4 regions of the Ketobacter sp. GenoA1 genome follow, and region 2 is predicted to be linked to each of the others. Evidence: predicted binding sites of a transcription regulator. Region 2 holds the regulator's gene; each other region holds the start of a gene.
The links. The regulator sigma-54, encoded in region 2, starts transcription at its own class of promoters, with help from an activator protein. The targets are predictions, from matches to a motif close to ANTGGCATNNANNTTGCTNT.
Positions count from the first base shown of each region.

Region 1: a site for sigma-54 is predicted at 5,819-5,838, ahead of flgA (flagellar basal body P-ring formation chaperone FlgA). Genes of this name have one in related genera too.
Region 3: a site for sigma-54 is predicted at 3,201-3,220, ahead of D9N13_RS06830 (PEP-CTERM sorting domain-containing protein). Genes of this name have one in related genera too.
Region 4: a site for sigma-54 is predicted at 4,234-4,253, ahead of D9N13_RS14645 (PEP-CTERM sorting domain-containing protein). Genes of this name have one in related genera too.

Region 1 covers NZ_RCHM01000042.1:330,046-337,440, reverse strand. Annotated here, with positions in the region: gene D9N13_RS15635 (flagellar basal body rod protein FlgF) at 11-748, opposite strand; gene flgE (flagellar hook protein FlgE) at 902-2,239, opposite strand; gene D9N13_RS15625 (flagellar hook assembly protein FlgD) at 2,255-2,935, opposite strand; gene flgC (flagellar basal body rod protein FlgC) at 2,948-3,391, opposite strand; gene flgB (flagellar basal body rod protein FlgB) at 3,394-3,798, opposite strand; gene D9N13_RS15610 (CheR family methyltransferase) at 3,974-4,819, opposite strand; gene D9N13_RS15605 (chemotaxis protein) at 4,848-5,795, opposite strand; gene flgA (flagellar basal body P-ring formation chaperone FlgA) at 5,924-6,652, shown strand; gene flgM (flagellar biosynthesis anti-sigma factor FlgM) at 6,770-7,081, shown strand; gene D9N13_RS15590 (flagella synthesis protein FlgN) at 7,222-7,395, shown strand, end outside.
Region 2 covers NZ_RCHM01000009.1:368,440-375,834, forward strand. Annotated here, with positions in the region: gene mgtE (magnesium transporter) at 1-675, opposite strand, end outside; gene D9N13_RS03045 (HPr family phosphocarrier protein) at 773-1,045, opposite strand; gene rapZ (RNase adapter RapZ) at 1,085-1,936, opposite strand; gene ptsN (PTS IIA-like nitrogen regulatory protein PtsN) at 1,933-2,385, opposite strand; gene hpf (ribosome hibernation-promoting factor, HPF/YfiA family) at 2,406-2,693, opposite strand; gene D9N13_RS03065 (RNA polymerase factor sigma-54) at 2,789-4,411, opposite strand; gene lptB (LPS export ABC transporter ATP-binding protein) at 4,598-5,323, opposite strand; gene lptA (lipopolysaccharide transport periplasmic protein LptA) at 5,320-5,892, opposite strand; gene lptC (LPS export ABC transporter periplasmic protein LptC) at 5,873-6,445, opposite strand; gene D9N13_RS03085 (KdsC family phosphatase) at 6,442-6,972, opposite strand; gene D9N13_RS03090 (KpsF/GutQ family sugar-phosphate isomerase) at 6,979-7,395, opposite strand, start outside.
Region 3 covers NZ_RCHM01000020.1:175,984-183,378, forward strand. Annotated here, with positions in the region: gene speA (biosynthetic arginine decarboxylase) at 1-790, opposite strand, end outside; gene speE (polyamine aminopropyltransferase) at 935-1,798, shown strand; gene D9N13_RS06825 (DUF4124 domain-containing protein) at 1,826-2,305, opposite strand; gene D9N13_RS06830 (PEP-CTERM sorting domain-containing protein) at 2,524-3,153, opposite strand; gene D9N13_RS06835 (ammonium transporter) at 3,380-4,618, opposite strand; gene glnK (P-II family nitrogen regulator) at 4,710-5,048, opposite strand; gene D9N13_RS06845 (accessory factor UbiK family protein) at 5,380-5,658, shown strand; gene D9N13_RS06850 (PA2779 family protein) at 5,739-6,146, shown strand; gene D9N13_RS06855 (PA2778 family cysteine peptidase) at 6,143-7,126, shown strand; gene D9N13_RS06860 (7TM diverse intracellular signaling domain-containing protein) at 7,218-7,395, shown strand, end outside.
Region 4 covers NZ_RCHM01000042.1:116,067-123,461, forward strand. Annotated here, with positions in the region: gene D9N13_RS14620 (porin family protein) at 1-332, opposite strand, end outside; gene D9N13_RS14625 (hypothetical protein) at 542-859, opposite strand; gene D9N13_RS14630 (fatty acid desaturase family protein) at 940-2,064, opposite strand; gene D9N13_RS14635 (flavin reductase family protein) at 2,082-3,209, opposite strand; gene fabR (HTH-type transcriptional repressor FabR) at 3,479-4,108, shown strand; gene D9N13_RS14645 (PEP-CTERM sorting domain-containing protein) at 4,309-4,920, shown strand; gene D9N13_RS14650 (diguanylate cyclase) at 4,928-6,724, opposite strand; gene D9N13_RS14655 (diguanylate cyclase) at 6,824-7,395, opposite strand, start outside.

The sequences.
Region 1 (7,395 bases), on a different contig from region 2:
GGCACTATGCTCAGTTCTGCATTATCCGTGCCGAAGCCTCGTCCATTTCCTTGGCTGCCTGCATCATCTTCACATTCATTTCGTACAGCCTGGCGTGAGAAATAATGGAGGTCATCTCGTTGACCGGATTCACATTGGAGCCCTCCAACATACCGTTAATCACCTGCACCTCCGGATCAGATTGCAGTTCACCGCCTCCCTTCAATCGAAACAGACCGTCTTCACCTTTGACCAATTCATTTTCATCGGGATTGACCAGTTTGATTCTGGCGATCTGCGTCAACGACAACGCATCCTCGCCCAACCCGGTGATGGAAAGCGTGCCATCCACCCCCACCACCAGCTTGTCGTATTCCGGCAGCACCACCGGCCCGCCATCGCCCAGCACAGGTAATCCGGTACCAGTGGTGACGGCGCCCGTTACATCCCTTTTCAGATCGCCGGCCCGGGTATAGGCTTCACTGCCATCAGGCATTTGCACTGCAAACCAGCCTTTACCTTTGATGGCCAGATCCAGGTCGCGAGCGGTTTCCATATACACACCTTCACTTTTGTCGGTTCCCGGTCGCTCACTCATCGCATAGGCCCGCGAGGGAAAGTGATCACCGAATACCGCCATGGTCCGGTATTGATGAAAGTCAGCTTTAAACCCGCTGGTGGAGACATTGGCCAGATTGTTTGCACGCAATCGCTGTGCATCCAACGCCTCCTTGGCTCCTGTCATCGATATATAGAGAAACTTATCCATTGCTGACCTCGTACTGTCAAAAACTCATCGTTTTTACTTGCTGCATAGAAAATTGCAATTCGCTTGCCAGTTTTTAAACTACTTTGAAAGACCGCTTCACAATCTACCGGCAAAAAAAATCCCCGCCAGGCGGGGATTCCTTCAATTACGCGTTTACCTGATTTGTATAATCGTCTGCGTTACGGCATTGGCCGTCTCGATGGATTTGGCATTGGCCTGAAAGTTCCGTTGTGACGTTATCAACGTGACCAGTTCCTTGGTCAAATCGATATTGGAGGTTTCCAACGCACCGGATTGAATCAAACCAAAACTCGAGGTTCCCGCCTCACCGGGAATCGGCTCGCCCGAAGCGGTGGAAGAGCGCCAGGTTGTGTTACCGATCTGCAACAGGCCCTGCGGATTGGAGAACCTGGCTAATGCCACCTTACCCACCGCCGTGGTCTGACCATTGGAGTAAGTCGCCTGAATGACACCTTGATCATCCACACTCAACCCGGTCAGACGCCCAATGGTAAAACCATCCTGGGATAAAGATGAAACGGAAAACGGGGATGCAAACTGGGTCGGCGTATTACCGGCAAAGTCAAAGTAAACCTGTTGCGTGGTATCAGCACCATTGTTAAGGAACGAAAACTGGTCGGTATAAATGCCCGTTGCCGGATCGGTTCCCTGAAACACGCCCTGTGAATCAAAGGAAAGTACACCATAAGGCACACCACCGGCATTCACTTCCGAACTGGGTGCTCCGCCGACCCCGTCATAAACGTCGACAATGTTCACACCACCGGTATCGTCCGTTACCGTTAGAAATACGCCCCAGGTATTCTGGTTACCGCTGGTACCCAGATTGGGCTCCTTTACAAAGTACGCCGTTGCAATATGAGAATCACCCAGACTGTCGTACAGGGTAATGGAAGTCGATGCCGAATAGGTATTGGCGTCGGTGGGATCAAAGACATCCACACTGAGATTGCTGGCGTTGGCAGGCAAGTTTACACCAATCTCAACTTCAGCCGTGGACTGGGGTGCACCCGCAGTGTCCGGTAACTGTAATGGCGTGGTGCTGGAGAGCGCTGTTGCCGTGACCGATCCATCATCGTTCACCGGAAAAACCTGCAGATACTGATTGGCGGAGTTCACCACAAAGCCGTTTTCATCCACCCCAAAGTTACCCGCCCGGGTGTACACGCGCTCCTGGCTGATCTGATCCGGAGACAGCACAAAAAAGCCCTCACCACTGATGGCCAGATCCAGCGCCTGGGAGGTAAAATCCAGGTTGCCCTGATCAAACAGTTGCTGCACCTGTTGTAACAGCACGCCATTACCAACCGCAGTATCGCTGTTACCGAAGGCGGAATTTGCATAAATATCACCAAATGCAGTCCGCGATCCTTTAAATCCGGTGGTCTCGACATTTGCAATATTGTTGCTGGTTACGTCCAGCTGCGCTTGCGCCGCATTCAACCCACTTAACGCAATATTAAAACCCATGACTTTCTCCTGCTATCAACGTACTTCTTGAATTTCACTGGACTCTACCTGACCAATACCATTCAGGTTAAGCAACATCCCGCCTTGATTATCCACAATACTGACACTGTTAACCCGGCTGTACACGCTGGTCACCAGCGCTTCATTCTCACCGGACAATGTCCCTTCTATCGAAATTGAATACAGTCCTTCCGGCAAAGGCTCACCCAGATTATTGGCGCCATCCCAACTGAACGGCGTTTCCGCGCTGCCGATATTCCCAAGATCACGATTTGCCACCACCTGCCCGCTGGCATCTTTCACGATCATCATTACATCTCCGGAGGCCTGGCCTTCCTCAATGGTGCCACTGATCCGGCCACCGTTTTCCAGATAGCCGACCTGCCCGGGTATCAACACTTCACGGCCCACCAGCGCCGTTGCCTGCAAGGCCTGACTTGAGCGGTACATAGAACCGATATCCTGTACCGTGCTATTCAGATTCTGGATACCTTCCAACGAACTGAATTGCGCCAGTTGCGCAACAAAGTCGGTTTGATCCGTGGGCTTGAGTGGATCCTGATTTTCGATCTGAGCCAGCAACAGTCGCATGAACATGTCCTTGTCCGACTGGGATTGAGATTTTTCCGTTTCCGGCTGATTACTGAATGCCAAATCACTCAATACACTGTTCGCTTGAACACCATCAATCGCCATGACTCCCCCTCCTTATCGACCCAGGCTCAATACTTGCTGCATCATCGTCTTGGCTGATGTCATCACGTCCACGTTGGTCTGAAAGGCACGTTGGGCGCTGATCATATTGGCCATCTCTTCAACCACATTCACATTGGGATAGGCTACGTAACCGTTATCATCCGCCATGGGGTGATCGGGCTCATAACGCATCTGCAACGGTGCATCGCTTTCCACCACGCCCTGCACACTCACACCGCCACCCACATCCATTTGCCTGGCGCTGAAATCAAACGGCTGATTTGACATGGCGGCTTGCAATTGGGCTTTAAAAATCGGTTCCCTGGCGCGATAAGTTTCATCCGTATTGCTGCTGACACTTTCAGCGTTGGCAATATTGGAGCTGATGGTGTTCAGGCGCACGGTCTGTGCACTCATTCCGCTACCGGCAACGTCAAATATATTCATCAAAGACATAATTAATCTCCTCGGATCGCCGACATCAGGGATTTCACTTTGCCATTGAGAAACTCAAAGGCTGCCTGGTACTCCATGGTGTTGCGCACGAACTCGGTTTTCTCCTGTTGCGCATCCACAGTATTTCCGTCGATTGCCGGGTTTATGGGATTGCGGAATTTCAGACCGGTGATCGTATCCGCCTGGGATACGGTGGAAAAATGGTTTGCGTCGCTGGTTTGTACCGATACCAGGTCACTTCCCTCACCCAGACGCTGCCTGAGCATTTGCTGAAAATCGATATCACGGGCCTTGTAACCGGGGGTATCCGCGTTCGCAATATTGTTGGCCAACACATTGGCTCGCTGCGAACGCAACTCCAGTGCATGCTGGTAAAGCTCCATGTGTTTGTCGATGCTGATTGCCATATCGCCCTCTTGTCTTGGATTCTGCGCCATAAAACCGGCAATTCAGAATAGGATAAGAGCAATAAAGCAACCCTTGTGCCATTGCTTCTAACAGTAACAGTTTCAATAAGTTAAGGGATTTCAGGTGAGAAATGTGACGGTAATGCGGCAAAGGATTACCGAGGGCGGCAAGCACCTACTTCTTTACGTAGACGACACCGGGTGTGTAGTAGCGGATTTCAAACAGGTCGTTCAACCCTTTGGGCGTCTCGGATCCGCCCAGAAAAAGATACCCTCCAGGCTTCAGCACCCGATGAATGTTGGTGATGATCTGTTGCTGTAGTTCGCTGGAAAAATAGATCAGAACATTACGGCAGAACACCACGTCAAATTTGCCGATGGTAATAAAGTTTTCTTTCAAGTTAATGGGGCGAAATTCAATGCGTTTGCGAATATCCGGTTTGATTTCCCAGCTGCCATCAGCATTGGCCTTAAAATGCAGGTTCAGACGCTCATCCGACATCCCCCTCTTCAGGGCCAGGGGTTCATAGATCCCTTTGCGCGCCTGATCCAGGATGCGGCTCGAAATATCCGTGGCCAGAACTCTCACCTGCTTATTGGCCAGGATCATACTACGGCGGCGCATTTCCTCAACACAGATGGAGATGGAGTAAGGCTCCTGTCCGGAGGAGCAGGCTGCACACCAGATAGCAATCTCACCCGGATTCCTGGCCAGCTCAGGCAACAGGTTGTCTTGCAGAAAAGTGAACGGATGCCGATCCCGGAACCACAGGGTCTCATTGGTGGTCATGGCATCGATGACATCCTGACGCAGGGACCGGTTTCCTGCTCGATCAATCTCACGCACCAGATCGCCCAAAGATTGAATATTCCGATCTTTCATTAACTTACGCAGACGGCTGTCGATCAGATAGTTCTTATTGTCTCCCAGCATGATACCGCAGGCAGACTCAAGATATTGACGAAACAGGAGATATTCTCCATCGCCAAAGCGAGAGTTATCACGGGAAGAAAACACCATGTCAGTATTTTGTCATCCTTGAATGAAACTATTCAGAACGCTGTTCAAGGGCTTTGCTAACACGCTCCTGAACCAGGTCAGCCAGGTTATCGGGTTTAAACTTGGCAAGAAAATTGTCTGCCCCTACCCGCTTCACCATGGCTTCGTTAAATATTCCGCTCAGTGATGTGTGCAGCAGCACATGCAAATTCTGAGTGCGGGGATCTTCCTTGATTGATGCCGTTAATGTGTAGCCGTCCATTTCCGGCATTTCGATATCGGATATCAACATGATATAACGATCCGTGATGGATTCACCTGCATCGATGATCTCACGGATATGATCCAACGCCTGACGCCCGTCCGCCACCACATGGGTTTTAACGCCGACCTTCTCGACACAGCGTTTGATCTGCTTTCTTGCCACACTGGAATCATCGGCGATCAAAACTGCCAGTTCACTGGTACTGGCCTGACTGATGGTTTCCGGCCGAATCACTTCGTCTGAAATTTCCTCATGCATGGGTGATACTTCGGACAGGATTTTTTCGACATCAATAATTTCAACGATTCGGTTGTCCAGCTCGGTTACCGCCGTCAGATAATTGCCCCGACCGGCCCCTTTTGGTGGTGGGTGAATGCTCTCCCAGTTAAGGTTGACGATACGTTCAACCGACTTCACCAGAAACCCCTGTATCGCCATATTGTATTCCGAAATAATGACAAAGCAGTTCTGGATATCATCCAGGGGCGCATTACCCATGGCCAGGTTCATATCCATAACGGATATGGTGCCACCCCGGATGTGGGCGATGCCCCGCACCACAGGGTTGCGTTGCGGGATCTGGGTTAACTTGGGACACTGCAGCACTTCGCGAACCTTGAAAACGTTGATCCCATAGATCTGATCATCGCTCAATCGAAACAACAGCAACTCCAACCGGTTCTGACCCACCAGTTGTGTTCGTTGATCGACTGTATCCAGCACCCCGGCCATATAAAACTCCGCGCTAACCGTTTTACGGCATAACCTTTGCTTGATTCACACTAACAGCCAATCCGTCAAAATGGCGGCACTTGACTGTTTTTACTCACCATTCATTCAGAATAGGTCAAATTGGATAAATGAACAGTCAGCGAGAACAAATTATGTTTTGTATTCGTCAGGGGCTCGTCATAGGGCTTTTGGGGCTGCTGAGCATCACCACTACCCAGGCCGCAAGCGGCAACATTCAAGAGCAGATCGATGAAGCCATCAACCTTTACATCAGTGAAATTCAGGATGGCAACTACCAGGAAATCAAGGTTCAGATTCAGCCTATCGACTCCCGTTTACGGTTGGCCAGTTGCAGCGAACCTCTGCACCTGAAACATCGCCCCCGCAACCGCACAGCAGGCAGACTCACCTTCAAGATCAGCTGTGATGGTGCCGACAGCTGGGCAATTCATGTCCCGGTACAGGTGCAAGCCTTTGATCAGGTGGTGGTTTCCGACATGCCCATTGCCAAGGGCACCCACCTCACCACCTCGGATCTGCGCTTGGAGTTGGCCGACGTTTCTTTGTTGTACACGGGCTATTTCAAGTCCATGACAGAGCTGGAAGGCTTTGTGGCACGCCGCCCCATTCCAGCCGAACAGATCATGAGTCCGGCGCTGGTGGACCCCGCGAAAATGGTCAATCGCGGCGAAAAGGTCATGATCATCGCCGAAGGCCCGGGGATCAGTATCCGGGCCAGTGGTAAAGCCATGGAAGATGGTGCCTACGGTGAACTGATCCGGGTCAAGAACACCAACTCCAACAAAGTGGTGGAAGGGCGTATTACTGCCCCGGGACTGATTAAAGTGAGCCTGTGAACGGCCGATATACTGGGTGGCACATTCGATAAAATTGTGTCTAAATTAGCTAAAGTTGCAGGGCTTACCGCCGATAACCAAGGTAAGAACGCAGTATTCAAGTGAAGGCGTAAGATAATGGCTATGGAAATCAATGGCTTAAACAGCAATCAAACGAATACCAATAAGGCCAGGTCCGGCCAGACGGTATCCGATGCCAATGCTGATGCCAAAAAGTCCGACCAGACCAATACCAGTCAATCTGGCGAGACCGTCAAAATCAGTGCCGAAGCGCAGGCGCTTAACCGGCTTAGCCAACAGCTGGGATCAGATGCACCGGTTAACCAGGAAAAGGTTGAGGCATTACGTGCTGCGCTTGCTGATGGCAGCTACAAAGTAGACGCCCAATCCGTTGCCCGCAAAATGCTGGAGAGCGATGCTCAGTTCTAAGCCCGGAACCCATCGCCCTCCCATTCCCTTCCCGTTCAGTCAACACTCAGTCAGCCCCCCCGATCAATTGATAATTAACCAAACTCAGGCACGCTAATTGCTACTCCCTAACCATATGTCACCATGGTTGAGGAAAATGTATGTCTAACCAGATTTCCCCTAAGGCCGCACAGCAGTTGTTACAGGCAATCGAACAGGATTTCAAACTGGCCCAGTCACTGAAAGCAATCTTGCAAGAGGAAAAGTCTATCCTCGAGCAGCGGCAATACGCTGCCCATCCGGCAGTACTGTCCCGCAAGACCCAGCTTTTGATG
Region 2 (7,395 bases):
CATTTGCGCCACATCACGGGCTGACGTGGTGGCGGGGATGGCCTTGGCGGAATTCATGGCCTCGCGCACGCTCATGCCCGGGTCCTTGATCAGCAATTTTGTCAGGGGCAGAATGCCCACAAACTGCCCCGTGCGGTTCACCACATGCAGGTTGTCGGTGGTGTCGGGCAGAGATTCGTGCCGCCGCAGGTACCGCAGTACCACGTCCAGGGAAATATCCGGGCGGATGGTGATGATGTCCGTATCCATCAGGCCGCCGGCAGTGTCTTCCGGGTAGGCCAGAATGGTTTCGATGCGGTAACGGTTCTGATCGTCCAGCGAATCCAGCACCTGGCGCATCACCGCGTGGGGCAGTTCCTGTAACAAGTCAGCGAAGTCGTCGGCGTCAAAGCCTTCCACCAGACTCAGGATGTCTTCCGTATTACGGTGGCGCAGAAAATAGGCGGCCAGTTCTTCATTGACGTACTGCAGAACTTCGCCTTCATCTTCCTTGTCGATCAGCTGCCAAAGCAGGTTGCGGGCGCGCAGGGGGGAGGATTCGATAAGCTTGGCGATCTCCGCCGGTGACATGCCCCGCAGCATTCGGCGGATTTCATCAAAGGCACCGCTGTCCAGTGCGTGTAGAAAAGTATGCAGCTGATCTTGCGTTTCATGGCTGGTTTGGGATTTTGCCACAGATCACCTCTCAGCTTGACTTGGACAGGGGGATGAATGCCACCGCGATAGCGGTGCAGCATTCTAACGAGATGCGCTGAAGATGGCCAGTTGCTATCTATTCGGCTTCGTCAAAGCGGTTATTGATCAATGTTTCGATATTGTGCCAGGCCTCTTCGGCATCGGCTCCGTTCACCGTTACCTGCAATTCAGTGCCCTGACTGGCCGCCAGCATCAAAATGGACATGATGCTTTTGGCATCGGCCTGCTGGCCGTTTCGATTCAGCAGAATCTGGCTTTCATAGCGGGATGCGGTTCCCACCAGTTTGGAGGCAGCACGTGCGTGCAATCCCAGCTTATTGATTATGGTTATGGATTTTTCCAGTTTCATAGTGACTCACACCAATACTGCAGGTTTGATTAAACCAGCTTATAAGTCTCGATGTCTAGCCTGGACATTGCTAAAGCGGGATTTGAAATACTCACTGAGTTGTTCGGTAATGTACACCGAACGATGCTGGCCACCGGTGCAGCCAATGGACACGGTCATATAGCTGCGGTTATTGGCGGCAAAGCGGGGTAACCATTTTTCCAGATAAGCGGTCAGATCGTCCACCATCTCCTGTACGGGAGGATGGCCCCGCAGGAAGTTCTGGACACCTTCGTCCAATCCGGTTTGACTGCGCAACTGGGTTATCCAGTGCGGATTGGGGAGACAGCGCACATCAAACACCAGGTCGGCATCACTGGGTATTCCATTCTTAAAGCCAAAGGACTGGAACAATATCGCCATGCCTTCCTGCGAGTGGGTTACCCGGATTTTGATTTGGTCGCGCAGTTCGTGCAGGGTGAGATTGCTGGTATCAATAATCAGGCTGGCGCTGGCAGCCACCGGATTCAGCATTTCCCGTTCCCGGTCGATGGCTTCTTTCAGGGTGTTGGTGTCGTTGCTGATAGGGTGTTTGCGGCGGGTTTCGCTGAAGCGTTTGACCAGTGTTTCATCGCCTGCGTCCAGATAGATAACCTGGCTTTCGACACCATCTGCGGTCAATTCCCGCAGCACGTTGGGTAGCTTCTCAAGTTGGGTCACGCTGTTGCGCGCATCGATGCCGATGGCGACTTCTTCAATTTTGGGCGAAGACCGTGTTGCCAGTTCACTCATCAGATCCCGCAGCAGGGTAACGGGAAGGTTGTCAACGCAGTAGTAGCCGATGTCTTCCAGAACGTGTAATGCAGTGGTTTTTCCTGATCCGGAGCGACCGCTGATTACCACTAATTTCATACCGGTGTCACCAGTGCGTCATAAATACTGTCGGTGGAGTGGGCCGCACGCAATGTTTTGCGACGGTTGTCATCATTGAATAGGGTGGCGATTTTGGAAAGGATGTTCAGGTGCTCCTCGTGAGCATCCTGCGGCACCAGTAAAACAAACAGCATGTCCACCGGCTCATGGTCGATGGAATCGAAGTCCACGCCGCTCTCCAATTTGATAAACGCGCCAATGGCGTTACTGCAGTGATTGGCCCGGCAGTGGGGGATAGCGATGCCTTTACCTAAACCGGTACTGCCCAGCTTCTCCCGCGAGATAAGGTTGTCAAAAAGTTCATTGGGGTCAAGCTCCGGGCACTGCTGGGCGATCAGCCCAGCAGCGGTTTCCAGAACTTTCTTTTTGCTGCCGCCGGGAACGTCTTCAAAGACCCGTTGCGGACTGATGATTTCAGCAAGTTCCATACGTTATCAATAACCTTCAGTTACCAGCTTTTCATTTTTTCCTTGTGCTTCAGCACCTGTCGGTCCAGCTTGTCGGTCATCATATCAATGGCGGCGTACATGTCTTCGGATTCGGCGTTGGCAAATAAATCAGCGCCTTTTACGTGGATTTTGGCTTCTGCTTTCTGGCGGTTTTTCTCTACACTGAGAATCGCCTGGATGCTGGTGATGTCGTCGGTATGGCGTTCCAGTTTCTGCATCTTATCGGCAACGTAGTCCTTCATGGAGTCGGTAACTTCTACGTGATGTCCGCTGATATTGATTTGCATAGGCCACTCCTTAATCGTGGTTTAGATGTTACTGCGACCAAAGCCTGATGTTGGCAGTGGTCTGGTGTTTACGCTTATATAACTGTGACCAACAGTTAAACCAATCGTTTCCTTTCGTTGGACGGCGGGATCATCATGGCTTCGCGATATTTCGCAATGGTGCGCCGGGCAACCTTGATATCCTGTTCTTCCAGTATGTTGGCAATTTTACTGTCGCTCAATGGTTTTTTGGGATTTTCTGCCGCGATCAGCTTTTTGATGATGGCGCGAATGGCGGTGGAGGAGCATTCGCCGCCGGAACCGGTGCTGACATGACTGGAGAAGAAGTACTTGAGCTCAAATATACCCCTTGGGGTGTGCATGAACTTCTGCGTGGTGACCCGGGAAATGGTGGATTCATGCATGCCGACCGCTTCTGCAATATCGTGCAGCACCAGTGGTTTCATGGCTTCCTCCCCCTGTTCGAGAAACCCTATCTGATATTCCACTATTTTGGTGGCTACTTTAAGCAGGGTTTCGTTGCGGCTTTGTAAGCTTTTGATAAACCAACGGGCTTCCTGCAGATTGTTTTTCAGGAAGGTGTTGTCGCTGCTGTTGTCCGCACGCTGGATCATGGATGCGTAGCTGCTGTTGACCCTGAGGCGCGGGGTGGCTTCCGGGTTCAACTCCACTTTCCAGCGGCCTTTGTCCTTACTCACAATGACATCCGGGATGACATACTGGGTATCATCGGTTTCGACGCTGCTGCCCGGATAAGGGTTCAGGGTCTGGATCAACGCAATGGCGCTTTTCAGTCGGGCCTCGGACAGTTTGCCCTTGCGCATGATGGTGGCGAAATCGCGGGCACCCAGCGCATCCAGAAACATCTCCACCACCATGATGGCATCATCCCGGTGGGGTTCATCCCGGGGCAGTTGTTTGAGCTGAATCAGCAGGCATTCCCGCAGGTCACGGGCGGCCACTCCGGGGGGGTCGAACTGCTGAACCCGGTGCAATACAGCCAGCACCTCTTCCAGGGATACGGGTAGGCCATCATCATCGTCATCCGGCTGTAACTGGATGTCCATGGCCTGCAGTTCTTCCTGCTGTAATCTGACCAGGTCGGCCACCACGTCCTGTTGCGCCAGCACACCATCGCGGATTTCCTCCACGGACTGGGTGAGATAGCCCTTGGGGTTGATGCCTTCAATGATGGCCATGGCAATCATCCGGTCCATGTCTGACATGGGGGTCAGATTCAGTTGCCACATAAGGTTGTCGTAAATGGATTCGGGCGCCGTGTTGCGGCTGTCGTAGTCAAAATCGTCATCGTCAAAGCTGCCGCCACTGGACGAGGGGCCTGCGGCACCATCGAACATGGTATCCCAGTCACTGTCCACGGGCAGTTCGTTGGGCATCTCCTTGCCTTCCAGATCCACCGACGAGTCATCGGCGTTGTTGTTGCTGGATTGGGTGTCCTGGGTATCTTGGGATTTTGAAAAATCGAGATTCTGGTCGTTGTCGGTTTTGCTGGTGCTGTCACTCTGTCCGTTACCGGAATCGTTGCTGTCGTTGTCCGGGGAAGATTCATCCACATCCAGGAGGGGGTTGGATTCCAGCGCTTCCTGGATTTCGGTTTGAAGATCCAGAGTGGAGAGCTGCAATAGGCGAATTGCCTGCTGCAGCTGCGGCGTCATGGTGAGGTGTTGACCAATTTTGAGCTGTAAGGTTGGTTTCATTGATACCTAATTCAACTTCTGCAACGACCGGAGACATCTGTACAGCATCGGATTGCTGTATTCCAGGCAGTCAAATAGTGACCTAATTTCAACAGTTTATTGGTGCCGAAATAGAACCGCTTGGGTTTAATTGTAAGAGCAGTGACGCTGCAAAGCAATTTACATGCCTGAAATTGCTTAGAACTTTTACATATGGAACTGGTTACCCAGATAAACATCGCGGACTTTCTGGTTTTGCAGGATAAGTGAGGGCTCACCTTCAGCAATGATGTGCCCTTCGCTGACGATAAAAGCCTTCTCGCAAATGTCCAGAGTGTCCCGCACATTGTGGTCCGTGATGAGTACGCCCAGCCCACGATCACGCAGGTGGCTGATGATTTGCTTGATGTCTGCCACGGAAATGGGGTCGACCCCGGCGAAGGGTTCATCCAGCAGAATGAAGGCCGGGTCAGTGGCCAGAGCGCGGGCAATCTCGACGCGGCGGCGCTCACCACCGGACAGGGCCATGCCCAGTGAATCGGCGATGTGTCCGATGTGAAACTCAGCCAGCAGCTCTTCCAGTTTGCTTTGCCGCTGTTTGCGGGTCAGGTCCTTGCGGGTCTCAAGTATCGCCATGATGTTTTCCCGGACTTTCAAGCGGCGAAAAATGGAGGCTTCCTGGGGCAGGTAGCCGATGCCTTTGGCGGCCCGTCCGTGCATGGGCAGATGGGTGATTTCAGTATCGTCGATAACGATGCGCCCCTTGTCCTGGGGCACGATGCCAATGATCATGTAGAAACAGGTGGTTTTACCGGCCCCATTGGGGCCGAGCAACCCCACGATTTGTCCGCTTTCAATGGTAATGGAAACGTCTTCCACCACGGCACGGCCTTTGTAACTTTTAGCGAGATTGGAGGCGGTAAGACGGCTCATTGTGACGGCGCTGCCTCCGTCTCGTCAGGGCTGGGCGCATTCGGGGCAGGATCTGTCGCGGCGGGCAATATCATCTCCACCCGGCCTTTGATACTGCCGGGCTTGACCTCTCCGGTTTGTCCCACCGCCTGCAGGCGCTGGCTCTGGATTTCATAAACGATTTCTTCACCGCGGAAGATGTTCTCGCCCTGCACAATAGATGCTTTGATTTTCAGCAGCAGTTTCTGATCCCTTACCAGGTAATCGATCTTTTTGGCTTTGGCGATGACCTCTGCCTGGTTGGGCTCCGGAACCTGAGAAAACAGCGCCGGCTCGCCCACTGCCATGACCACGTCCACTTTACCCAACTCCGTTTTGATCTTGAGTGATTCCGCTGCAATGCGCAGGGTGCCCTGGGTCAGTACAACGTTGCCTGTATAGGTGGCAGTGCCGTCTTTTTCGTCGATCAGGGCAGTGTCCGCCACAATTTTCAAGGGTTGCAGCCGATCACTGTCCAGCGCCCGGGCAGCGCTGGATGCGAAGGCGAACGTTATTATGCAGAGTAACGCTTTAAGACTTAGCAGGTTCATAAATGCTGGTGACGTTTTGCCGTAGAGTGATTCGATTCTCGTTCAGATCGGCGTTCAAGCCGACCGCTTCAATGTAGACCCCGGTTTGCCGAATGATGACCTTGTCGTCCGTGGAGGCATAGGATCGCCTCGGGTAAAGTTCCAGGGTTTCGGTTTCCAGCACAGCGGCTTCCCTTACCCCTTGCTGCACAATGGTGACGTTGCCCGATAAATGCAGCTTATTGGCTTCGTTATCTGAGGTGGCGCTGGCGGCACTGGTTTGCCATGACGCTTCCTGTTCCCCAAAAAAAGTGATGATGGGTTTGACCATAATATTTCGATTGCTGGCGATGTACTGCAGCATGGATTCGGCATGCAACACAAATTCCCGCTTACCCAGTTCATCAAAGCTTTGCTGCTCCAGTGAAATGGCCACCATATCCGGTTGTTCGTATTCATTGTTGACTTTGGTGTCGGGTTGAAACCACTGATCCCATTTGGTGTACGCAAAAGCCCCCAGCGCAAGTAGTGCCAGCAGGAAACTGGTGAGGATCAGCTGCGATTGTTGCTTCATGACTGTAAATAGGGCTCCAGAACCCCCTGCAGTGTGCCTTGGGTCTGCATCAACCAATCACAGAATTCCCTGACGGCGCCGTCTCCACCCTTGGCCGCGGTGATAATGTCAGCGTATTGCTTGATAACGGGCATGGCGTCGGCCACGGTGACACCCAGGCCGGCGGCCCGGATGGCGCCCAGATCCGGCAGGTCGTCGCCCATGTAAGCCACTTGTTCCGCGCTGAGGTTCTCCTGCGCCATTAATTCCTGCAAGGCCGCTTTTTTATCTTCCCGGCCCTGGATCAGTTTGTCGATTTTTAGATCCCGGGCACGGCGGTTTACCAGTTCTGAGGTGCGTCCGGTGATGATGGCCACTTCCACCCCGGAATCCCGCAGCAGTTTCAGACCCAGGCCATCCTTGACGTTGAATGCCTTGATTTCATCACCCAGACTGGTGAAGTAGAGTCTGCCGTCGGTCATGATACCGTCGATATCAAAGGCCACCAGTTTGATTGCCCGTGCTTTGCTGTGCAGTGCTTCAGTCATCTTCAATTACATCACCCCGGCGCGCAGCAGGTCGTGCATGTTGAGCGCGCCGACTGGTTTTTTATGGTCGTCCACCACCATCAATGCCGTGATCTTGCTTTTTTCCATAATGTTCAGGGCTTCCACCGCCAGAATGTGGGGATGAATGGTTTTCGGATTTTTCGACATCACATCTTCAATCATCGTGGTTTGGATATCCATCCCCTGGTCCAGCATGCGACGCAGGTCCCCATCGGTAAAGATACCCACCAGCTCGCCATCCTGATTGAGAATGCCGGTCATACCGAGGCCTTTGCTGCTCATCTCCAGCAGGGCTCGACTGATGGTGATGCCCTGGGTGATCAGCGGAATTTTGTCGCCCACATGCATGATGTTTTCCACCAGCAGCAGCAAGCGCCGGCCCAGGCTGCCGCCGGGGTGGGA
Region 3 (7,395 bases), on a different contig from region 2:
CTTTCATACCACTTTGGATATCGCGGATATTGGAGATCTGAGAGCCCAGATGAAAGTGCAGCAATTGCAGGCGATCCAGTGCGTTGTGCTCGTTGAGGGTGTGGATCACCTGCAGTATCTGGGTGGCGGATAACCCGAACTTGGATTTTTCACCGCCGGTATTCTGCCAGTTACCCTTGCCGATGGAGCTGAGGCGGGCGCGCAAACCAATGCGCGGCTTAACCTGCATGGCGCTGGCCTCATCCAGCACCAGCTGCAGTTCGCTCATCTTTTCCACTACGATGTAGACTCTGCGCCCCATCTTTTCACCAATCAGGGCCAGGCGCACGAATTCGCGATCCTTGTAGCCGTTGCATACGATAACCGAGTCGCCCCGGCTCAAGGCCAGCACCGCCATCAGTTCAGGCTTGCTGCCGGCTTCCAGCCCCACACCACAGCGCGGATCCTGAACCCCGCCATTATAGATTTCCTCCACCACGCGGCGCTGCTGATTCACTTTGATGGGGTACACCGCCGTGTAGCGCCCTTTATAATCCAGGGTATCCATGGCGCGCACAAACGCCATGCTGAGTTTGCCCACCCGATCCCGCAGAATATCCACAAAACGCAACAGTAACGGGGTCCGCATACCGGCATCCTGTGCCGCCGCCACGATCTCCTGCAGGGGCACCTTGACGGCAGTGGTGCCTACGCCCAGCAACCCCTGCTCGTTAATGTCAAAATAGCCGTCGCTCCAGTTATCGATACTGTAAGTGTCACGGGCGGTGTTGATGATGCTGCTGTCAGACATGTGGTGGGGTTCCAGATTGCAGATTAGGGCGAAAGGACGTTATTGTAGACCTATACGCCTCGCGTCAAAAGCGCTTGGTAATCTGTCCATTTTGAGTTATTTTGCGCGCCGCATCCAACCCCATTTAATCGGGAGCTACACCCCATGAGCGAATCTTCCAAAGGCAACTGGTTCACTGAGATATTTGGTGAAGAAGGCACCTCTTTCGGCCTTGAAATCACCGAGAAACTGCATGCAGAACAAACCCAGTACCAATATTTGGAAGTCTATAACACCCGCACCTTCGGCAAGCTGATGGTACTGGACGGTTGTGTCATGCTGACCAGCCGGGACAACTTTCTGTATCACGAGATGATGACCCATCCGGCACTCTTTACCCACCCCAACCCGAAAACCGTCGCCATCATCGGTGGCGGTGACTGTGGGACTTTGCGGGAAGTTCTGAAACACGCCGGTGTGGAGAAGTGCACCCAGATCGATATCGATGAACGGGTGACCTGGGCCTCCCAACAGTGGTTTCCGGAATTGTGTGAGTCCAACACCGACCCGCGGGCAGAGCTACTGTTCGATGACGGCATTGCCTGGGTCAAAAACTGTACACCGGGCAGCATGGACCTGATCATCATCGACAGCACCGATCCGGTGGGTCCGGCGGAAGGCCTGTTTGCAGTGGATTTCTACCGGGATTGCCTGCGGGCTCTGAAACCGGAAGGTCTGCTGGTACAACAGAGTGAATCCCCCCTGCTGCACAGTAACAGCATCATCAAAAAAATTCATGAGGATATGGCCGCTGCCGGCTTTCATCAATGCCACACCCTGCCGTTCCCGCAACCGGTTTATCCCACCGGCTGGTGGTCCTGCACCATGGCCAGCCCGCAGGGTTCGGTCACCCAGTTCCGGGAACAGGACGCGGCCGAGAAACCATTTGCCACCCAATACTACAACCTGGGCATCCACAAGGGCGCCCTGGCGTTACCTGAATTCATGAAGCGGGATCTGGGCAAGTAAGCGCAACAACGTCACCACCGGCGGGGCTCAGGCCTCGCCGCATTCTTCCTTATATTGCTGCTTGAGGCGGGCCCGATAGGCATCGGCCTGATCTTCACTCATGTACTCCCGGGTGCCGTCCTCTTTTTCATCATAGAAGTGGGTGTACTGATCAATGTAACCAAGCCGGTTTTTGAAGCGGGTGCAGTACTGCGCATGCTCTTCGGCTTCACGGGCCACTTGGGCTTGCTGGGCCTCCTTTGCCAGACGTTCTTCCTCGAGCATCTTAACCAGCTTTTTTTGCCGCTGCAGCCGCTCAAAATCGGACAGATCACGGCTGGGAGCAGGCTCTTCCGCCTGCGGCAGGTCTATTTTCTCCACCGCGCCCTGATCCGGCGCCCGGTCGGAAAAATGCACCTTGCCACTTTCATCCACCCAGCGGTAGACCTCCGCCTGCGCACTCGCCGCAAACAACATCCCCAGGCCAATCACCACTGATTTCAAACATTCCATGGGCCACAATCTCATACGGTTATCCTGCTCTGCTATCACTCCCCCCTGAATTCACCAACATTATAAAAGTGATGGCAACCTAACACTATTTTCCCTCTGTATTAAAGCATTGGCTTTTCGTTGAGTAATGGCCGCCTTGTGTAACGCTCTACCAGGAAGGAAACAAGCACAAAAAAAGCCCCGGCACTGCCGGGGCTTTTAGCGGAGGGGAGAAACCCAGTAAGGCGCAGCGGTTAGCTGCGTCCTACGCGACGACGAGCCGCACCCAGGCCCAACAGACCCAGTGCCAGCAGACCGATTGATGCGGGTTCAGGCACGGCAACACCATCTTCAACGGTGTTTACCAACAGGCTGACATACTCAATGGCGAAATCATTATCGCCGTATCGGAAAGCCGATGCCTGAATGCCCACGTTACCCCAACCTTCGCCGCTCAAAGCTGCCAGCTGGTCATCACTCAGGTCAAATTCAACGGTGTAATCCGTGCTGCACAGCATGCAGTCTGTGCCATTCCATGTGTAGCTGCCCAAGCTGAACAGTTCCGCTCCGGTCTGAGTGTTCCAGGCAGTCAGGCTTACGGTGGTTTCTTCGTATTTCCAATCTTCGGAATACATGCCCAGAGTCAACAGGCCTGAATCCCAGGCGCCGAATGCGCCGGAAGCGTCATTGGTCAGAGTCAGGGCTGAATCGGTACCCACGCCGTAGGTGGCGTTGTCATACCACATATCAAAACCAAAGGTATAGGTTTCCCCTTCCCATACGTTCTGATAGCCCTCATAGGACTCATAATACGGCGCAGCCATAGCTGCAGACGCAGATACGGTCAGTACCGCTGCGGCCGCTAAAGTTTTAACAGTCTTCATCATCATTACATCCTCAAAATAAGCGGGAACCCCCAACACCACCTTATTTAGCAATAAACAGGCCAATAAAAATACTCATATATATCAACAAGTTAAAACATCTAACGGAGTTAGGTGTTAAGTATGTCGACAATATCGTGAACCAGATCACAGTTTGAAGTGAAATACGGAGCAAAAAAAAGGCTCCCGAAGGAGCCTTTTTCGATCTTGGGTAGGATCTTGCTGATTATTTACCGCTACCGGTAAATTCCGGATACGCTTCCATACCACACTCAGCCAAGTCCACACCTTCGAACTCTTCCTCTTCGGATACCCGGATACCCAGTACCGCTTTCAGGATGGCCCACACAATCAGGGACACAATGAACACCCAGAAGAAGATAGTCAGGGCACCGATGATCTGGCCGCTGAAGCTCACGCCGTCGTTGGTCAGCGGTACCAGCAACAGACCCAACAGACCGCAAGTGCCGTGTACAGAAATGGCACCCACAGGATCGTCGATTTTCAGCTTATCCAGCGCCAGGATACTGAACACAACCAGCACACCACCAGCGGCACCGAACAGCGTTGCTTCCAGGGCGGTCGGGGTGGAGGGTTCTGCAGTAATGGCCACCAGACCGGCCAGGGCACCGTTCAGCAGCATGGTCAGGTCAGCCTTGCCAAACAGCAGGCGGGCGGTGATCAGGGCAGCGATGGAGCCACCGGCCGCCGCGGTATTGGTGTTCAGGAACACCATGGCCACAGAGTTGGCGTTAGCGATATCACCCAGCTTCAATACGGAACCGCCGTTGAAACCGAACCAGCCCATCCACAGAATGAAGGTACCCAGTGTTGCCAGCGGCAGGTTGGCACCCGGGATCGCGTTGACTTGTCCGTTAGCGCCGTACTTACCCTTACGGGCACCCAGCAACAGCACACCGGCTAAGGCAGCAGCAGCACCGGCCATGTGCACGATACCGGAACCCGCGAAATCAGAGAAACCCAGGTCACCCAGGTTGTACATGCCGAACACGTCGGCACCATTCCAGGTCCAGCTGCCTTCCATTGGGTAGATGAAACCGGTCATCACCACGGCAAAGGCCAGGAACGCCCACAGCTTCATTCGCTCAGCAACCGCACCGGATACGATGGACATGGCGGTAGCAACGAACACAACCTGGAAGAAGAAATCAGAAGCACCGGAATAGATGGAGCCGCCTTCAAAACCGTCTTCACGGCCGGCAAACTCACCCAGGGTGGCGGCCACGTCGACATCGGCGATGCCGGACAGGAACACACCGCCGTCGTACATGATGTAATAACCGCACACCAGATACATGATGCAGGAGATGGCAAACAGAGCCACGTTTTTGGTCAGGATTTCGGTGGTGTTCTTGGAACGAACCAAACCGGATTCGAGCATGGCGAAACCTGCCGCCATCCACATTACGAGCGCGCCGCACACCAGGAAGTAAAAGGTGTCCATCGCATATTGCAGGTGAAAAATATTGTTTTCCACGGTCTTGCCTCCGCAAAATTAAAAATAAATAGGCATGGATTTTTAGGGTGAAACTGTTTTAGATCGCGTCAGTACCGGTTTCGCCAGTACGGATACGAATCGCCTGTTCCAGAGGCGTAACAAAGATCTTGCCGTCACCGATTTTGCCGGTGTTGGCAGCCTTGCTGATGGACTCGATCACCTGGTCCAGCAGGTCATCGGAAGCCGCAACTTCAATTTTTACTTTGGGCAGGAAATCCACCACATATTCTGCTCCACGATACAGCTCAGTGTGGCCTTTCTGTCGCCCGAAGCCTTTCACTTCAGTAACAGTAATACCCTGAACCCCAATTTCAGACAGTGCTTCACGCACGTCATCGAGTTTGAATGGTTTGATTACAGCAGTAACCAGTTTCATAAGAACATCTCCTATTAATGCTCGAAAGCTTAAATTGCTACGGTCCCGTTATTCGCAAATCAGTGCAATCGCCCAGCATGCTGCCCAATCGCGGAACATGCACAGGTGTTAGCACAAACCATGCCTATTAGTTTTAATTGCGAAGAATCAAGCGTTTAACCCTAAAACGCTAGGGTTTTACCGCCATGATGGCACCATTATATCGCACCAAAAGCATGCACGCTGCGCCAAATGAAGGCTTCATTATGGTGCGCGTGTGTTTTCCTGACGCATTTTGGTGACTCCCCAAAGGGGCGTGATACACTGCCGCCTAGATCATGAAGGAGCTATCATGAACCGTCAGGAAAACTTAGTAAACCGCATTTTGGAATTGGTGCAGGAACGCCTGCCCCAGGATATTGGTGAACTGGGACAGGATTTACGTCATAACCTGGGCGCGGTGATCCGGGAATCGCTGGCCCGCATGGATCTGGTCACCCGGGAAGAATTTGACGTTCAAACCAAGGTGCTGGCCCGCACCCGAGCGCGGCTGGAAGACCTGGAAAAACAGGTTTCAGCACTGGAACAAGGCCCGTCCGGGCCGGATAGCCCTGTAAAAAATGCCGACTGAGTGGCTGTTTATCGCCTGATATTTGGCTAGTATACTGCCTGTAATACCACCCATAGAAAACAGCTCCTAAGGAGAACACCGTGAGCCAAGCAAACGCATTACAACAATGGGTCGCCCGCCTGCTGGCAGCCACCATGGTCGTGGTCAGCATATTGAGTGCAAGCGCCCAGGCAGCCATGATTCCCACCCAGAAAATGCTGTCGGATGCAGACCGCGAATCCACCCGGGCCCAGGTATTGGCCGTGCTGGATCAGCAACAGGCCCGTGACACCCTGCTTAGCCTGGGGGTTGACCCGGCGGATGTGGAACAGCGTGTGGCAGAAATGACAGCAGACGAACTGCAGGCCTTCAGCACCCAGGTTGAAGAGATGCAGGCCGGCGGCAGCGTGGTCGGCTTTGTGGTGCTGGTGTTTGTGATTCTGATCGTGCTGGATCTGCTCGGTACCACCAATATTTTCCCAGCTATCAAGCCTGTCAACAATCAGTGATCCGACTCGTTTTGGGGCTCAGCCTGCTGCTGGCAGGCTGTTCCCTGAACCCTCCATTCACCATTGATCCCACCCTTTCGCAACGCATCCCGCCCAGCGCCGAGATCATCGACACCCCATTTATAGAGCAGGCCGATTTTCAGTGCGGGCCGGCGGCCCTGGCCATGGTACTCAATTATTACCAGGCAGGCGTGCAACCGCAGCAACTGGCGGCCCAGGTATTCACCCCCAAAGCCCGGGGCAGCTTCCCGGTGGAGATGGACATCGCCAGCCGCCGCCAGGGTTTCATCAGTTACCCGGTGGATTCCCTGGACCAGTTACTGGAGGAATTGGCCACCGGGCACCCGGTGCTGGTGCTACAGAACCTGGGCATAGACTGGTTGCCGCAATGGCATTTCGCGGTGGCAGTGGGCTATAACCTGCAGACCCGGGAACTGGTGCTGCGCTCCGGTGACCTGAAACGGCGCATCACCCCGTTAACCGTGTTTGACAACACCTGGCAGCGCAGTGAACGCTGGGGCCGCGTGGTACTGCCACCGGACCGGGTTCCCGGCACGGCAGACCCGGTCCGCTATACAACGCTGATCCACGGCCTGGAGCAAATCGGGCATCAGGCATTGGCGCAACAGGCCTATACCAGCGCGACCCGGGCCTGGCCGCAATCCCCTGCCCCCCGCTTTGCCCTGGCCAACCTGTTGCTCACTACTGAACAGGCCGATGCCGCCTCCGCACACTATCAGCAGTTGCTGTCACAACACCCCCGGCTGACCCAGGGGTGGAACAATTATGCCTATGCCCTGCGCGCGCAGGGTTGTCTGGAACAGGCTGAGCGGGCAGCCCACTGCGGGCTGCAACTGGCGCCCCAGGATACCAACTTGCGGGACACAGTGGCGGAAATGAGCCGGCGGCCATCCGGCCAATCACCCCGGCCCTGCCCCCCCATTCAATGCCCGGCGCCTGCACGCAGCGACCTGCAATAGCCCGCATCCGGCCTGTAAAAGAGGCATACCCCAGTTCCAGCGGCTATATTTAACGGACTGACAACATAAGAATTAGAATCGGACATCAGGTTTGCATCCAACATCTCCCTACACCCGCCTGGCCCCCTTGGCCTGGCTCATGGTTCTGTGCTGTTCCTGGCTGCAGGCAGCAACCATTGATGCCTCGGTTAATCTGGGTCGGATTGAACTGGGCGATCAGGTACGTTATCTCGAAGATCCCGGCGGCACACTCACCTATGATGACATCC
Region 4 (7,395 bases), on a different contig from region 2:
TAGCCCAGAATCACGTAGGGAAACAGCATATCGGCGAAGGTCATGCCGCCTTTCACATAAAAGCCGATGTGCTCGTCTACTTTCAAGGCTGCGCCAGTGACATTATCATCGCTCAGGCTGCGACCAAAGCGGCCTTCGATCTGAAAGTTTTCATTAAGGTTGCCGCCGATGATGAACGCCAAGCCATCGGGCTCCAGGTCATCCAGTCCGGATGTGCTGAAGGTATAGAGATTATATTGGGCGCCCACATAGCTTTCGCCCTCTGCCATGGCGGCTTGCGCGCCACTGAACATGCCTGTAGCTACTGCAACCGCTATGAGAGTTCTTTTCATTTTTTATTCCTCGCTTCCCTTATTGTTCTGGTTTCGCGCGTAAATAACCCGATATTCGTTGCGAATCTTGGCGCGCGTTACGGGGAATATAGTTGACTTATCGCTCTAGGGCAAAAAGTTAATGAATGTCATCAGGACAAAATGGAGGTGAAAAAGCCGCGTCGGCTGTAGTGGGAGTGCCGACGCGGATTCGGAACGATTAAAACCGGCTAGGATCGGGGATTGTTTTCTTTATCATCCATGACCTTGGAGATATGCTGTCCATCCTCCAGGGTTTCAAACATGTCTGATGCCATTTCACCCACTTTCTGGTTGATCTCGCGGATCTTTTCATAGACAACGCCGATGGTTTGCTGGTTTTTGTCGCGCAATTTTTGCCCATCTTCGTCCAGTAGACCCGATCGCTCCAAGGCTTCAAACGGCATATCCGCAATGGATTTGTGAACTTCCGCCACCGTTTTGGCGCCATTGTCGATGGCGGTTTGAATCATATCCTTCAGTAATTCAGCTTTGTTCAGTATTCCCATATCAATAACCCTGTTTTCGGTTGCCACTCATCAGTAAGTTTAATTCTATACCATTAATGAGTGGCAACCGAAAGCCATCCTTACTTCGCGCTGGGGAACGAGTATTTCCATACCCGCTGCAGTACGGTTTTGTACTGGTGCCAGAAGGGGCCGGTGTTATAGGGCAGGCCATATTTTTCGCAGATCTCCTGCACTCTGGGGCCCATTTGTTCATAGCGGTTGGCTGGGATGTCCGGGAACAAATGATGCTCGATCTGATAGCTGAGATGGCCGCTCATAATATGCAGCAGTTTGCTGCCAGAGAGATTACTGGAACCCAGCAGCTGGCGGTAGTACCACTCACCTTTGGTTTCGTTCTCACATTCAGCTTCGCTGAAGGCCTGCGCCTGTTCAGTAAAGTGACCGCAGAAAATAATGGCCGAGGCCCACAGGTTGCGACCCAGGTTTGCCATCGCGTTGCCCAGCATGACTTTCCAGAAGAACGGACCAGCCAGAGCGGGGAAGAATACATAATCCTTGAATACCTGTTTGGCACCTTTGCGGAACAGCCCTTTTAAGTAAGGCTTCTTTTCTTCCAGGTCGAAGGTGCCCTCACGGAACCTTTCCGACTCCAGTTCATGCAGCGCAACGCCCCATTGGAAGAAAATACTCAAGGCTGCAAAATACACCATCTGAATGCTGCGCATTGGGTGCCACGGTGTGTCATCCGACAGGCGCAGTACAGCATAGCCGTAATCCCGATCCTTGCCGATGATGTTGGTGAATGTGTGGTGCTCATAGTTGTGGGTACGCTTCCAGGATTGCGCATCACAGGCAGTATCCCATTCGAAATTCTTCGAATGCATCTTGGGGTCATTGGCCCAATCGAATTGACCGTGCATTACGTTGTGCCCGATCTCCATATTGTCCATGATTTTAGACACTGACAGAGCAGTCACTCCCAGCATGAAGGGCACGGGTGTAAAGCTGAAGTGAATCAGCGTACGCCCGGCGATTTCCAGATAGCGCTGTACACGAATGATGTTTTTCATGTAGTCCACATCGGATTGACCCAGGTCTGCGACGATTTCTTCGCGCAGAGCGTCAAATTCCTTCTGCAGGCTTTCATATTGTTCCTTGGTCAGTCGACGATTACCTTTCACACCGCCGATCTTCACATCTTCCTGTGTCAATTGTTCAACATTGGGTTGGGTAGCAGTAGTCATAGTTTGGCTCCTCGTCCTTAGATTTCGATGTCTACGTTGCTGACCGGTGCAGAAACACAGATTCGGATGTCTTCTTCTTCATTACTTGATAGTTCGCCAGTCACCACGTTACGTACCTGGCCGGATTTCTTTTTACACTTGCAGGTATAGCAGATACCCATACGGCAGCCGGAATTGGGTTTGAGCCCGGCGCTTTCCGCCATATCCAGCAGGGTGCCAGGTTGGTCCGTGGTGGTTTCTGTGGCGCTGTTGGTAAAGCGCACGGTAACCGGAGCACCCGCTTCCACTTTTATCGGTGGCAGTCCGAATGCTTCCTCGTGAACCCGCTTGAGGTTGAAACCGGCATCCGCCAGCAGCTGTTTGGCAATTTCCCGAAACGGGTGGGGGCCACATAGGTAGATGTGTTCCGGCTTGCCTTCCAGCAGCGCCGCGATGTGTTCGGCACAAATGGGTGACTGTGGCAGTTTGTGTTTGCTTTCGCCTTCGTCGTAACTGGCGATCAGGTGGCTGTCCAGGCGGCGATTGCTCTGGCTCAGTGCCTTGATTTCGCTGCCGAAGATGAAATCCTTGCTGGTATTGGCAAAGTAGAGCAGCTTGGCGGGAACCGGCATGTTGTTTGCGCTCAGCCAGCGCAATTGGGACATGATGGGGGTAATGCCTGAGCCTGCCGCGATGTATCCAACGGGTGCATCAACATCCTGGTCCAGTACAAATTCACCTTCGGCCTGGCTGATGCTGATGATGTCACCGGTTTTCAGGTTTTCATGCATCCAGCCGGTCACACGGCCATTGGGCACTCTCTTGACGGTAAGCGTAATCGTACCGTTGTTTTTCCACTGGTAGGGGGAGGATGAAACGGTAAAGGTTCGGGTGCTCAGAACCCCATTGACGCTCAGCGTGATGTGGATGTGCTGGCCGGCCATGAAGCCTTTCCAACCGGCATTGGGCTGCAGCACCCAGGTTTTGGTGTCGGATGTTTCCTGTATGACATCCAATATCCTGGCCTTGCACTCGATGGCAGACCACATAGGGTCAACACCTTCCAGAAGGTACTCGAAATATTCGCCAGCGCGATCGGTATTGAACAGGCTGCTGTTGATCCAGGTTTGCGCTTTCTTGAGAAAACCGCTGCGTGTTGAGTGCATAGTCGTGCCTCCCTCTCACATTATGTGAACAAGTGTGCACCATGACCTGGACGGGTGTCAACAGATTTACATGGGGTTGAATGTATATGAAGAAATAGTAATTATAAAACAATGATTTATGAATATATGAATTGTGTTCATGTGTGAACTGAAATTGTTTTATGTTGGGTTTTTAGGGGGGTGGAATGGAGGCTTTTGATGGAAGTTGATGGCAATTAGGAGGCTGTTCGGCTTACAATTGAACACTAATATGAGGTGAGTTGAGAAGAATGAATAACCGTCAGGAACGGAAATTATTAACCCGGCAGTCGCTTATGAATGCGGCGTTGCAATGGGTGGAAGAGGGGCAGCATTTCTCCAGCCTGAGTATTCGTGAGGTCGCCAAGCGGGCGGGCGTGGTTCCCACTGCATTTTACCGTCATTTCAAAGACCTGGATGATCTGGCACTGAATCTGGTGGATGAGTTGAGTCTGGTGCTGCGGCAGTTGATGCGGGAAGTACGGCAGAATCGCGTTAATCCACAGCACATTATCCGTGATTCTGTACAGCAGTATTGCCAGTACGTGGTGTCCCAGCGGGTTTTTTTCATCTTCATGTCTCAATCCATGACCGGTGGAACGGCCTTGATTCGCCAGGCTGTACGCAGTGAATTGCAGTATTTTGCCAAGGAGTTGGTGGCGGATTTACAGCGTTTCAGTTTGCTCCCCAATCTGGATCCGGCGATGATGGATGTGCTCGCCGACCTCACCATCTCCACCATGGCGTTTGCCACCGTTCAATTGCTGGATTTGTCCGATGCCAGTACCCAGTCACGACAGGATTTTGAGAACAAAATGAGCCGGCAGTTGCAGTTGATTTACGTAGGAGCAGCGAACTGGAAGCGGAAGGAGCCGCTTTAAGAGTGTCGGTTTTTCTTACAGGGTTTGAGGGCTTATGGTTTCTAAGTGTCGATTAAATTTACACAGGCTGCGGTTGTGTGGCGTGGCTCATCGGCTATGTGCCTGATTGCGCTGGCAGATCTGGGATTGGCTTGACTGTTGCTTATAATGTGAGCAGAAGCGGTAAATATAGACGCTCGATAAGTTTACAGGGAGGCAGCATGCTTCGAACAATTATTAACCTGTCGGTGGCGGCAGGCATACTCGTCAGCAGCCAGCTTGCTTTGGCCTATGAGATGAGCAGCGTGAGCTGTACGGTGGCGGTTACCCAGCCCATGTGGGATGACTGTGCAGGTGCCTTTACCCTGGATAAGGGGGAAAACGACGTCACCAATGGCGATGAGTTCAATATCGTTACCCAAATCCTTAATGAGGGTGGTTTTGGCGGTGACGGCTGGGAGTTCGGTGCCAAGTATGATGGCCAGTATGAGGGTGATTCCAGCCTGTTTTCAGTCACGGGAATTGATGCCACCAGTGGTGTTCTGAATTTCAGTGGTTCGCCGCTGCTGGATGATCTGGTGTCGGTCTATGATCTGGCCATCAGCTTCAAGGCAGGGGATAGCTTCAGCATTTATTACTGGGAAGCACCGCTGCTGTCTTCAACCATAAACTGGACCACCGCTGGCGTGGCCTATGGTAAAGAGTTTCCCAAAGCGCTTTCCCACGTGTCTGTCTATCTCCGTGGTGCCACGGAAATACCGGAACCGGGCACGATGGCCTTATTGGTGATTGGCTTGTTTGGCTTGATGATGAGCCGTAAAAAAGTGAGTTGAAGGCAATTTAAGTTTGCTGCGAAGAAGCCGGGTTATGCCCGGCTTCTTCGCAATACAGCGTTACCCGATTGCGCCCGTTCTCTTTTGACTGATAAAGCGCCTCATCCGCCATGGACAGCATATCCGTGTAGCGGCCATCGGCAGGGGGAATCAGTGCCACCACACCCACACTGACCGTAACCGGCACCGGGGTTTCCTTCACCAGAAATCGCATTGCAGCAACGGATTCACGAACTCTTTCTGCCACACGCAAAGCTCCCTCAACCCCGGTTTCCGGCAGTACTACACAAAATTCCTCGCCCCCATAGCGGGTGGCACGATCGCTGGGCCAGCGTAATCCATTGCGTATGGCGATAGCCACTTGCCGCAGACAGTCGTCGCCAATCAGGTGGCCGTAGGTATCGTTGAACTGTTTGAAGTGATCGATATCCATTAACAAGACCGACAGACAATGCTGGTAGCGTGCCCCTCTGGCGTACTCCTCTTCCAGCATCCGGTCCAGAAAACGCCGGTTTTTAAGCCCGGTAAGCTGGTCAGTGTCACTGAGTTCTTCCAGTTTTTGATTCAGCGCCTCCAACTCACGGGTGCGCTCCTGCACACGATTCTCAAGGGATTCTGTGGCCTGCTTTTGAATTTCAAGCGCTTGTTCACGGGCCTGGCGCAGCTCTCTTTCCGTATTCAGGGCATCCTGCTGCGCCTCGAAGCGCATCTTACGCTCCTGATTGATGCGCTCAGCCAGGGCGAATGACAGCAGGGTGACTTCCAGTGCCGACCCTATCTGGGTGGCATAATCAGTAAACAGGTTCTTTGGCAGTAAATTGAACTTGCTGAGGGCCAGAATGATGCCCCCGGACAGCAGCGAGCTCCAGGCAATGGTGTAGTATTTCGCGGACAGCCCGCCACTGTACCAGCGAAACACGCCCAGCCCAAAACCGTAACAGCAAACGACGCCGGCAAAGGGTATGAGCACTCTGATGACAATGCTGTAAGGTAATGTAAGCGCCATGATGATCACCAAGAGGCTGATCACCGCAAAGCTGTAGCCGGCGTAGCGAATGGCACCCCGTAATTCATAGGCGCGCAAAAAGTTGTGGGTAAACAGTGAGCCAAACATCACCGAGCACGACAGTGTCACCAGAATGGCCTGGTCGTTCCAGCGGGTGTAATTTGGCCACAGGTATTGAAATGCAAATCCGCTGAGGCTGGCCAGAAACAGCGGCATGCTGCACACGAATAACACATAGTAGAGATAATTCCGCTCACCCACCGCCAGGTAGACAAACAGGTTGTACATCACCATCACGAACATGATGCCGTAGTAAATACCGTGCAGCAGAGTCTGGGTGCGGTCGTGGTTAAAAAAGGCCTGCTCCTGCCACAAGGTCAGGGGTACCTGAATGGAACTGGAACTCCTGACAGCGAAGTAAAGCGTTAATTCCTCATTGGATTGCCATTGCAGGGGAATCACAAAATTTCGATGATCAGTGGGCCGCTCGTTGAAGGGCAGTTTGTCCCCCAGCTCCAACGTTCTCTGATGATTGTCACCGTAAATAAATACGGAGATGTAATCCAGCACGGGATAGCTGATTTCAAGCAGGCGCTGCAATTCGATGGTTTCCTGATTCTGGATAGTGATTCGCAGCCACCAGGTAGAATTGTTATAGCCGTGGTTGAAAGCCTGGCGATTATTATGCTGCCACTCTGTTTCCGGCAATTGTTTGAGGTCGCTGATGGTCAGGCTGCTGTGCACATCCTCGTAGTAGTACAGATAACTGGCCAAAGGTTGCTGTACTTGGTTCTTCAATAGCTTGAATTCCGCCGCTTGCAGGCAACTGCAGAAAAAAAGGAGCAACAGGGTGGCTAGGCGCATTTTCGTTATCTTTCGGTGTTTGTTTTATAGAGTTTAGTTCATGCTTTGGTCTTGTTCGAACGAAGATCCGCAGCTCGAAGAGGGTGCCCGGCGTTCGGCAAATATGACACAGTTTCTGCCCGCCTGTTTCGCGTCATAAAGGGCTTCATCCGCCTGGGAAACCAATGATTCACCGGTTACTTTCTCACCTTTGACCATGCAACTTACCCCCAGACTGATGGATACCGGGATCAGCTCGCCCTCAACGGAGAAGGGCATTTTACTGATCTGGTCGCGCAAACGCTCTGCCACGGCCATGGCCCGCTGTGGGCCGGTTTCGGGTAACATGACACAGAATTCCTCTCCCCCATAGCGGGCAACACAGTCCACCGCGTCACGGATATTCTCACCCAAAGACGTTGCAATGGCCTTAAGGCAGTCATCGCCCACCAGGTGGCCGTAAGTATCGTTGAACTGTTTAAAGTGATCTACATCCAGCAGTATGATGGAAAGATCGTGTTGATAGCGGCTGCAGCGGGTGATTTCTTCGTGCATGACCCGATCCAGATAGCGGCGGTTTTTCAGGCCGGTTAGCTGATCCGTATCGCTCAGTTCGGCCAGTTGTC